3 regions of the Streptomyces sp. NPDC086147 genome follow, and region 2 is predicted to be linked to each of the others. Evidence: riboswitches for the same ligand, from Rfam matches in the RefSeq annotation. Region 2 holds a riboswitch; each other region holds the start of a gene.

The links. A riboswitch is a leader RNA that binds a small molecule or an ion and turns the genes downstream of it on or off. The one in region 2 is predicted to bind thiamine pyrophosphate.
Region 1: another riboswitch for thiamine pyrophosphate. It lies ahead of thiC (phosphomethylpyrimidine synthase ThiC); the one in region 2 lies ahead of thiO (glycine oxidase ThiO).
Region 3: another riboswitch for thiamine pyrophosphate. It lies ahead of AB0398_RS04410 (thiamine ABC transporter substrate-binding protein); the one in region 2 lies ahead of thiO (glycine oxidase ThiO).

Annotation. Positions count from the first base shown of each region.
Region 1 is NZ_JBFBJO010000003.1:175,568-178,819, reverse strand. Features, by position in the region: gene AB0398_RS08875 (YibE/F family protein) at 10-1,434, opposite strand; TPP riboswitch at 1,506-1,652, shown strand; gene thiC (phosphomethylpyrimidine synthase ThiC) at 1,646-3,252, shown strand, end outside.
Region 2 is NZ_JBFBJO010000006.1:766-4,017, forward strand. Features, by position in the region: gene AB0398_RS15355 (FAD-dependent oxidoreductase) at 1-1,043, opposite strand, end outside; TPP riboswitch at 1,137-1,249, shown strand; gene thiO (glycine oxidase ThiO) at 1,247-2,485, shown strand; gene thiS (sulfur carrier protein ThiS) at 2,482-2,721, shown strand; gene AB0398_RS15370 (thiazole synthase) at 2,727-3,252, shown strand, end outside.
Region 3 is NZ_JBFBJO010000001.1:931,852-935,103, forward strand. Features, by position in the region: gene AB0398_RS04400 (phosphatidate cytidylyltransferase) at 1-104, shown strand, start outside; gene rlmN (23S rRNA (adenine(2503)-C(2))-methyltransferase RlmN) at 185-1,291, shown strand; TPP riboswitch at 1,321-1,431, shown strand; gene AB0398_RS04410 (thiamine ABC transporter substrate-binding protein) at 1,513-2,607, shown strand; gene AB0398_RS04415 (iron ABC transporter permease) at 2,646-3,252, shown strand, end outside.

The sequences.
Region 1 (3,252 bases), on a different contig from region 2:
CCGTGCGCGTCACTTGGCGCGGCGGCGGCGTCCGCCCCGCGCGGACGAGGGCTTCCGGCCGCCGGTCCCCGGGCGGTCGACGCCCTCCGCGCGGTCGGCGGAGACCACCAGCGCAGCGAGCGCCGTGGTGACCGGCACGGACGCCACCAGACCGATCGAGCCGACCAGCGTCCGGACGATCTCCTCGGCCACCAGCTCGCTGTTGGCCACCGTCCCCATGCTGCTCTGCGCGATGGAGAAGAGCAGCAGCAGCGGCAGGGCGGCGCCCGCGTAGGCGAGCACCAGCGTGTTCACGACCGAGGCGATGTGGTCGCGGCCGATCCGGATCCCCGCCCGGTACAGGCCGCGCGGCCCCATGCTCGGATCGGCCTGGTGCAGTTCCCAGACGGCCGAGGTCTGGGTGACGGTCACGTCGTCGAGCACACCGAGGGAACCGATGATCACACTGGCCAACAGCAGACCGGACATGTCGATGTCCGGGTAGAGGCCCTTGATCAGGCCGGTGTTGTCGTCGGTGTTGCCGCTGAGCGACGCCCAGCCGATGAAGAGCGAGCCGAGCAGCCCGATGAGCAGCAGCGAGATCAGCGTGCCGAGCACCGCGACCGAGGTGCGGGCCGAGAGGCCGTGGCACATGTAGAGCGCGATCAGCATGATCGCGCTCGACCCGACCACCGCCACCACCAGCGGGTTCGACCCCTGCAGGATCGCGGGCAGGATGAAGAACATCAGCACCAGGAAACTCACGGCGAGCGCGACCAGGGCCATGAGCCCCCGCATCCGCCCGACCGCCACGACCGCGAGGGCGAAGATGCCGGCGAGCACCGCCAACGGCACCTTCCGGTTTACGTCCGTCACCGAGTACTGGAGGTCGTACGGGGCGTCGGGGGCGTACGCCACCACCACGCCCTGCCCCTCCTCCAGCTGGCGCGGTGCGCCCGGCTGCACGATCTCGGTGAACTCGCGTCCCTTGTTCGCTCCTGTCGTGACCTCGATCTTCGCCCTCTTGCAGTCCCCCTGCTGGGCCTCGACCGCCTCGCGCCCCTCCGGTGTCGAGGTGTCCCCGGTCGGTGGGACCTGACCGGCGTTCACGACCTTGCAGTCGACCTGCTCGACGGAGACGACCTTGCCCTGTTCGGTCTGGCGGTCGAAACCGACGCCGGTGCGCTCGTGCGGCGGGGCGCCGCCGGGCCACAGGACCGCGAGCCCGACCAGGACGGCGGTGGCGAAGGGGACCAGGACGGCGGCGATGACCTTGCGCAGGTGCCGGGAGACGGGGGCGGCGGGCCCGTGACTGTGGCTGTGCCCGTGTCCGGCTCCATGACCGGGGCCGTGCCCGGATCCGTGCCCTGCTCCGCCGCCGGATCCATGGCCGTGGGACGGGTCCGGGCCGTGGGAGTGGTCGTGGGGCTCGGGGGTCTGCTGGGGGGAAGTCACCGACCGATCATCGCAAGAACGGCGGGGGCCCACTGTTCAGCACGCCCGGGATGGCGCTAGCGTGGTGACACCTTTGCACACGCGGGAGCTCGGAGCACCGGGCTGAGAGGGCGCTGATCACCGTACGCGCGTACCGATGTACGTACGGGAGGAGGCTGCGCCGACCGCCGAACCTGTTACCGGGTAATGCCGGCGTAGGGAGATCGGTCTCATGACCATTCAGGACGCACGCACGCCTGCCTCCGACCAGAACGACCAGTCCGCCGGGCGCACGCCGGGCTGGCACAAGGGATACGTCCAGGGCTCGCGCCCCGACCTGCGGGTGCCGGTCCGTCAGGTGCACCTCACCAACGGCAGGGACGTCACGCTGTACGACACCTCCGGCCCGTACACCGATCCCACCGTCGACACCGACGTGCGGCGGGGCCTGCCGCCGCTGCGCGAGAACTGGATCATCGCGCGCGGCGACACTGAGGAGTACGCGGGCCGCCCGGCCCGCCCCGAGGACGACGGCATCAAGCACACCTCGCCGCGCGGCGGCGGCCTCAAGAACCTCGACGCGGTCTTCCCCGGCCGCCCCCGCCTGCCGCGCCGGGGCCGCTCCGGCCAGGCGGTGACGCAGCTCGCGTACGCCCGCCGTGGCGAGATCACGCCGGAGATGGAGTACGTCGCGATCCGCGAGAACGTCTCCCCCGAGGTCGTGCGGGAGGAGATCGCGGCGGGCCGGGCCGTGCTCCCGGCGAACGTCAACCACCCGGAGATCGAGCCGATGATCATCGGCAAGCGGTTCCTGGTGAAGGTCAACGCCAACATCGGCAACTCCGCCGTCACCTCCTCCATCGAGGAGGAGGTGGAGAAGATGACCTGGGCGACCAAGTGGGGCGCCGACACGGTCATGGACCTGTCCACCGGCCGCAACATCCACACCACCCGCGAGTGGGTGCTGCGCAACTCCCCCGTGCCGATCGGCACCGTGCCGCTCTACCAGGCCCTGGAGAAGGTCGACGGCAGGGCCGAGGAGCTGAGCTGGGAGATCTACAAGGACACGGTGATCGAGCAGGCCGAGCAGGGCGTGGACTACATGACCGTGCACGCCGGCGTGCTCCTGCCGTACGTGCCGCTCACCGCGCGCCGCAAGACCGGCATCGTCTCGCGCGGCGGCTCGATCATGGCCGCCTGGTGCCTCGCGCACCACCGGGAGAACTTCCTCTACACGCACTTCGAGGAGCTCTGCGAGATCCTGGCGGCGTACGACGTCACGTACTCGCTCGGCGACGGCCTGCGCCCCGGCTCGATCGCCGACGCCAACGACGCCGCCCAGTTCGCGGAGTTGAGGACGCTCGGCGAGCTGAACACGATCGCCAAGCGCCACAACGTGCAGACGATGATCGAGGGCCCGGGACACGTCCCGATGCACAAGATCAAGGAGAACATCGACCTCCAGCAGGAGATCTGCGAGGAGGCGCCGTTCTACACGCTCGGCCCGCTGACCACGGACGTCGCGCCCGCGTACGACCACATCACCTCCGGCATCGGCGCGGCGATGATCGCCTGGTGGGGCACGGCGATGCTCTGCTACGTGACGCCCAAGGAGCACCTGGGCCTGCCCAACCGCGACGACGTGAAGACCGGTGTCATCACGTACAAGATCGCGGCCCACGCGGCGGACCTCGCCAAGGGGCACCCGGGCGCGCAGGAGTGGGACGACGCGCTCTCGGACGCGCGCTTCGAGTTCCGCTGGGAGGACCAGTTCAACCTGGCCCTCGACCCGGACACCGCGCGCGAGTTCCACGACGAGACGCTGCCGGCGGAGCCCGC
Region 2 (3,252 bases):
GCCGGGTCGCCGCGCCACAGCAGCTCGTCCGCGCCCGCGTGGTGCCCCGCGTACTGGACGAAGCGCCCGAACTGCTCGGACCAGAAGTACGGCACGGGGTCGTACGGCCCGGTGCCGGCGCCCGTGATCGCGGCGGCGACCGCGCGCGGGCCCTGGAGGGCGTTGTCCCAGTGGTGGACGAGGAGGCGCTCGCCGTAGCGGGCGGAGGGGAAGGAGGCGCAGTCCCCGACCGCGTACACGTCGGGCAGGGAGGTGCGCAGCCGGTCGTCGGCGGTGACGGCGCCGCTCGGGTCGAGGGCGATGCCCGAGCCGGCGAGCCAGCCGGTGGCGGGGCGGGCGCCGATGCCGACGACGACGGCCTCGGCGGGCAGTTCGCGGCCGTCGGCGAGGAGGACCCGGCCGGGTTCGACGGTGTCCACGCGCGCGTGGGTGAGGAGTTCGGCGCCGTTCGCCCCGTACCACTCGGCCATGGGGGCGGCGACCTCGGCGGGCAGGGTGCCGGCGAGCGGGAGGTCCGCGGCCTCGACGACGGTGACGGCGCAGCCGGCCGCGAGCGCGGCGGTGGCGAACTCGGCGCCGATCCAGCCGGCGCCGACGACCACGACGGTGTGGCGGCGCTCCAGGACGGGCCCGAGGCGCACGGCGTCGTCGAGGGTGCGGAGCAGGTGGACGCCGGGGACGCCCTCGGAGCCGGGCAGGGTGACCGGGTGGGCGCCGGTGGCGATCACCAGCGTGTCGTACGGGACGGGTCCGGCCTCGGTGTCGACCTCGTGGTCGGCGGCGCGCAGTCCGGTGACGTCCACGCCGAGCCGGAGTTCGACGCCGAGCTCCTCGAAGTCGACCTCGAAGGCGGAGTCCTCGGCCTTCCCGAGGAGGACCGCCTTGGAGAGCGGGGGCCGGTCGTAGGGCTGGTGGGGTTCGGCCCCGAGGAGGGTCACGGGGCCGGTGAAGCCCTGCTCGCGGAGGGCGACGGCGGTCTGGACGCCCGCCATTCCGGCGCCGACGACCACGACGCGCCGCTGGGTCTGCTTCTGCTCGCTCACACGGCCACCTTACGTAACTGACGGCCCGTCAGGTGGGGTGGGGGTCGCGGCCCCCTCGTGACGGACGCGGGGCGGAAGCTAGTCTGGCGGGCGTAAAGCACTCGCGGGAGCCCGGACGCACCGGGCTGAGAGGGAGGCTGGCCGGCCTCCGACCGTACGAACCTGATCCGGGTCATGCCGGCGAAGGGAGGGGCTGGACGCCCATGCGTTCTTCCGACGATGCACAGGGATCCTCCGGCGCGGGAGGGGCTTCCGGCGCACGGGGAGCCTCCGACGGCCGAAGGGCCTTCGACGTCCTCGTGGTCGGGGGCGGGATCATCGGCCTGGTCACGGCCTGGCGGGCCGCGCGGCGCGGGCTGAGCACCGCCGTCGTCGACCCGGAGCCGGGCGGCGGGGCCGCGCGGGTCGCGGCCGGGATGCTCGCCGCCGTCACCGAGCTGCACTACGGCGAGGAGACCCTGCTCGGGCTCAACCTCGCCTCCGCCGCCCGCTATCCGGCCTTCGTCGCCGAGCTGGAGGAGGCCACCGGGCTCGACGTCGGCTACCGCGCCTGCGGCACCCTCGCCGTCGCCCTGGACGCCGACGACCGGGCCCACCTGCGCGAGCTGCACGCCCTGCAGACCCGCTGCGGGCTCGCCTCGGAGTGGCTGAGCGGCCGCGAGTGCCGCCGTCTGGAGCCGATGCTGGCGCCGGGGGTGCGCGGCGGCCTGCGGGTCGACGGCGACCACCAGGTGGACCCGCGCCGGCTCGCCGCCGCGCTCGTCGTCGCCTGCGAGCGGGCCGGGGTGGTCTTCCACCGGGCCCTCGCGGAGCGCCTGAGCGTGGTGCGGGACCGGGCGCGCGGCGCGGTCCTGGCCGGGGGCGGGGAGCTGGCGGCCGGGCAGACCGTGCTCGCGGCGGGCAGCCTGAGCGGGCGGCTCGCGGGGGTGCCGGACGAGGTGCTTCCGCCGGTCCGCCCGGTGAAGGGCCAGGTCCTGCGCCTGCGGGTGCCGCCCGCGTACGCCCCCTTCCTCTCCCGGACCGTCCGGGCCGTCGTCCGCGGCAGCCACGTCTACCTGGTGCCCCGTGAGAACGGCGAGCTGGTCGTCGGCGCCACCAGCGAGGAGCTGGGCTGGGACACCACGGTGACGGCGGGCGGGGTGTACGAGCTGCTGCGCGACGCCCACGAGCTGGTGCCCGGCCTCACCGAGCTGCCGCTCACCGAGACCCTGGCCGGGCTGCGCCCCGCCTCGCCGGACAACGCGCCGCTGCTCGGCCCCACCTCCCTGCCCGGCCTGCACCTGGCCACCGGCCACTACCGCAACGGGGTGCTGCTGACCCCCGTCACCGGCGACGTCATGGCCGAGGTGCTCACCACGGGCGCCCTGCCCGACGAGGCCCGCCCCTTCACGCCCCGCCGTTTCTCCCCCGCCCCTCCCGCACGTCAGGAGCAGCCCGCATGAGCGCGAACCCGCCCGCCGACGACGCGACCACGACCGTGACCGTGTCCGTGAACGGGGAGGCGCGCGAACTCTCCGGCCCCGTCTCCCTCGACGCCCTCGTGGCGACCCTGACCGCGGCCCCCTCCGGGGTGGCCGCCGCCGTCAACGAGACGGTGGTGCCGCGCGGCGAGTGGGCGTCGACGCGGCTCGGCGACGGGGACCGGGTCGAGGTCCTCACCGCGGTGCAGGGGGGCTGAGCGCGATGTCCGACGACGTGTTCGTCCTCGGCGGTACGGAGTTCTCCTCCCGCCTGATCATGGGCACCGGCGGCGCGCCCAGCCTCGACGTCCTGGAGCGCTCCCTGGTCGCCAGCGGCACGGAGCTGACCACGGTCGCCATGCGGCGCCTGGACCCGACCGTGCGGGGCTCGGTCCTCTCCGTCCTGGACCGGCTCGGCATCCGGGTCCTGCCCAACACGGCGGGCTGCTTCACGGCCGGCGAGGCGGTCCTGACCGCCCGGCTCGCCCGGGAGGCGCTCGGCACCGACTGGATCAAGCTGGAGGTCGTCGCCGACGAGCGGACCCTGCTGCCGGACGGGGAGGAGCTCCTGAACTCGGCGGAGACCCTGGTCGACGACGGCTTCACCGTCCTGCCGTACACCAACGACGACCCGGTCCTCGCCCGGAAGCTGGAGGACGTCGGGTGCGCGGCGATCATGCCGCTCGGCTCCCCCATCGGCTCCGGGCTCGGCATCCGCAACCCGCACAACTTCCGGCTGATCACGGAGC
Region 3 (3,252 bases), on a different contig from region 2:
CGCTCCTGCCCGGCCACGGCGGCATCATGGACCGGCTGGACTCGCTGCTGCCGACGGCGCCGGTGGTGTGGTTGCTGCTCGCGCTGTTCGTCGGCACCGGCTGACCTGCGTTTCCTCGGTCGAGGGGCCCGTTGTCCACAGGACGGCGGGTCCCTCTTCGTATCTCTGCGACACTGGTAGCACCATGCCCAAGCCCGGAGAACTCACTTTCGTCGCCCCCCGCGGAGCCAAGAAGCCGCCGCGGCACCTCGCCGACCTCACGCCCGCCGAGCGGAAGGAGGCCGTCGCCGCGATCGGCGAGAAGCCCTTCCGCGCCAAGCAGCTGTCCACGCACTACTTCGCGCGGTACGCGCACGACCCCGCCGAGTGGACCGACATCCCGGCCGCCTCGCGGGAGAAGCTGGCCGGGGAGCTGCTGCCCGACCTGATGTCCGTGGTGCGGCACATCTCGTGCGACGACGACACCACCCGCAAGACCCTGTGGCGGCTGCACGACGGCACGCTCGTGGAGTCGGTGCTCATGCGCTACCCGGACCGGGTCACCATGTGCATCTCCTCGCAGGCCGGCTGCGGGATGAACTGCCCGTTCTGCGCGACCGGACAGGCCGGTCTCGACCGGAACCTGTCGACCGCCGAGATCGTGCACCAGATCGTCGACGGCATGCGGTCCCTGCGCGACGGCGAGGTCCCCGGCGGCCCGGCCCGCCTGTCGAACATCGTGTTCATGGGCATGGGCGAGCCGCTCGCCAACTACAAGCGGGTCGTCGGCGCCATCCGCCGCCTCACCGACCCCGAGCCGGACGGCCTGGGCCTGTCCCAGCGCGGCATCACCGTCTCCACCGTCGGACTCGTGCCCGCGATGCTGCGCTTCGCCGACGAGGGCTTCAAGTGCCGGCTCGCGGTCTCCCTGCACGCCCCGGACGACGAGCTGCGCGACACCCTCGTGCCCGTCAACACGCGCTGGAAGGTCCGGGAGGTCCTCGACGCCGCCTGGGAGTACGCGGAGAAGTCCGGGCGCCGGATCTCCATCGAGTACGCCCTCATCCGGGACATCAACGACCAGGCCTGGCGCGGCGACCTGCTCGGCCGGCTGCTCAAGGGCAAGCGGGTCCACGTCAACCTGATCCCGCTGAACCCGACGCCCGGGTCGAAGTGGACGGCGTCGCGCCCAGAGGACGAGAAGGCCTTCGTGGAGGCGATCGCCCGCCACGGCGTGCCGGTGACCGTGCGGGACACCCGAGGTCAGGAGATCGACGGTGCCTGTGGACAGCTGGCCGCCGCCGAGCGCTGAGCTTGTACCCTGAGCTCGAACACATCTCCATATTCCGACAGGGGAGCGCCACAGCGCTGAGAGTGCGGTGTCCGTCAGACCGCAGACCCTCTGAACCTCGCCCAGGTCATTCTGGGTAGGAAGTTCGGTCGTAACTCAAGCTGTTGCGCCCTGCCCGCGCCCGGTCCGCCGGCCGCGGGCGGGGCCGCGTCTCTTCCTGGTCACCCCCAGGAGGAATCTCAGTGAGCATCAAGAAGACGGCCGCCGTCGCGCTCGTCGCGGCGCTGGGCGTCACGACCCTCGCCGCCTGCGGCACCGACGACGCCCGCGAGGCCGCCGGCAAGACCGGCACGCCCGCGCCGAAGACCGTGACGCTGGTGAGCCACGACTCGTTCAACGCCTCCAAGGAGGTGCTGGCCGAGTTCACGAAGCAGACCGGGTTCACCGTCAAGGTCCTCAAGGCCGGCGACGCCGGCGAGGCGGTCAACAAGGAGATCCTGACCAAGGGCTCCCCGCAGGGCGACGTCTTCTTCGGCGTCGACAACACCCTCCTGTCCCGCGCCCTCGACAACGGCATCTTCGTGCCGTACGAGGCGAAGGGCCTGGACGGGATCCCGGCGGAGTACCGGCTCGACAAGGAGAACCGGGTCACCCCGATCGACTCCGGCGACATCTGCGTCAACTACGACAAGAAGTACTTCGCCGACAAGAAGCTGGCGCCGCCGGTGACCTTCGACGACCTGGCGAAGCCGGAGTACAAGGACCTGCTGGTGGTCGAGAACCCGGAGCGGTCCTCCCCGGGCCTCGGCTTCCTCCTCGGCACGGCCGCGAAGTACGGCGACGACGGCTGGCAGGACTACTGGAAGAAGCTCAAGGCCAACGGCGTGAAGACCGTCGACAGCTGGGAGCTCGCCTACAACCAGGAGTTCTCCGGTTCGGCCGGCGGCAAGCAGGCCAAGGGCGACCGGCCGCTCGTCGTGTCGTACGCCTCCAGCCCGCCGGTCGAGGTGCTGTACGGCGAGCCGCAGCCGAAGGTCGCGCCCACCGGCGTCTCCACCGGCACCTGCTTCCGGCAGACCGAGTTCGCGGGCCTGCTGAACGGGGCGAAGAACCCCGAGGGCGGCAAGGCGCTGATCGACTTCCTGATCTCGAAGAAGTTCCAGGAGGACATGCCGCTCCAGATGTTCGTGAACCCGGTGGCGAAGGGCGCGGTGCTGCCAGAGCTGTTCACGAAGCACGGCGTGGTCGTGGAGAAGCCGGAGACGATGGAGCCCGGGAAGATCGCCGAGAAGCGTGACGCGTGGATCCAGCAGTGGTCGTCGCTCGTCCTGAAGTAAGGCGCGACCCGCGCGGGAACGCGGCGCGGCTCGGGCTCATGGCCCTGCCTGTCGCGTTCTTCGCGGTGTTCTTCGCGTGGCCCGTCGTGTCCATCGTGGACCGGGGCCTGCGGCCCGGCGGCGACTGGCGGTTCGGCCGGATCGGCGAGGTGCTGTCCCGGCCGGACGTCCTGGACGTGCTCGGCTTCACCGCCTGGCAGGCGCTCGCCTCCACCGGTCTCACCCTGCTCGTCGCCCTGCCCGGCGCGTACGTCTTCGCCCGCTTCGACTTCCCCGGCAAGAGCGTCCTGCGGGCCGTGGTCACGGTGCCGTTCGTGCTGCCCACCGTCCTGGTCGGCACGGCGTTCCTGGCCCTGGTCGGCCGGAACGGGCTCACGGACGAGCTGTGGGGGCTGCGGCTCGACACGAGCGTGTGGGCGATCCTCCTCGCCCACGTCTTCTTCAACTACGCGGTCGTCGTCCGGACCGTCGGCGGCCTCTGGTCGCAGCTCGACCCGCGCCAGGAGGAGGCCGCCCGGGTCCTCGGCGCCTCGCGCTTCACGGCCTGGCGGACGGTGACGCTGCCCGCGCTCGTCCCGGCCGTGTCGGCGGCGTCCCTGATGGTCTTCCTCTTCACCTTCACCTCCTTCGGCGTCGTGCAGATCC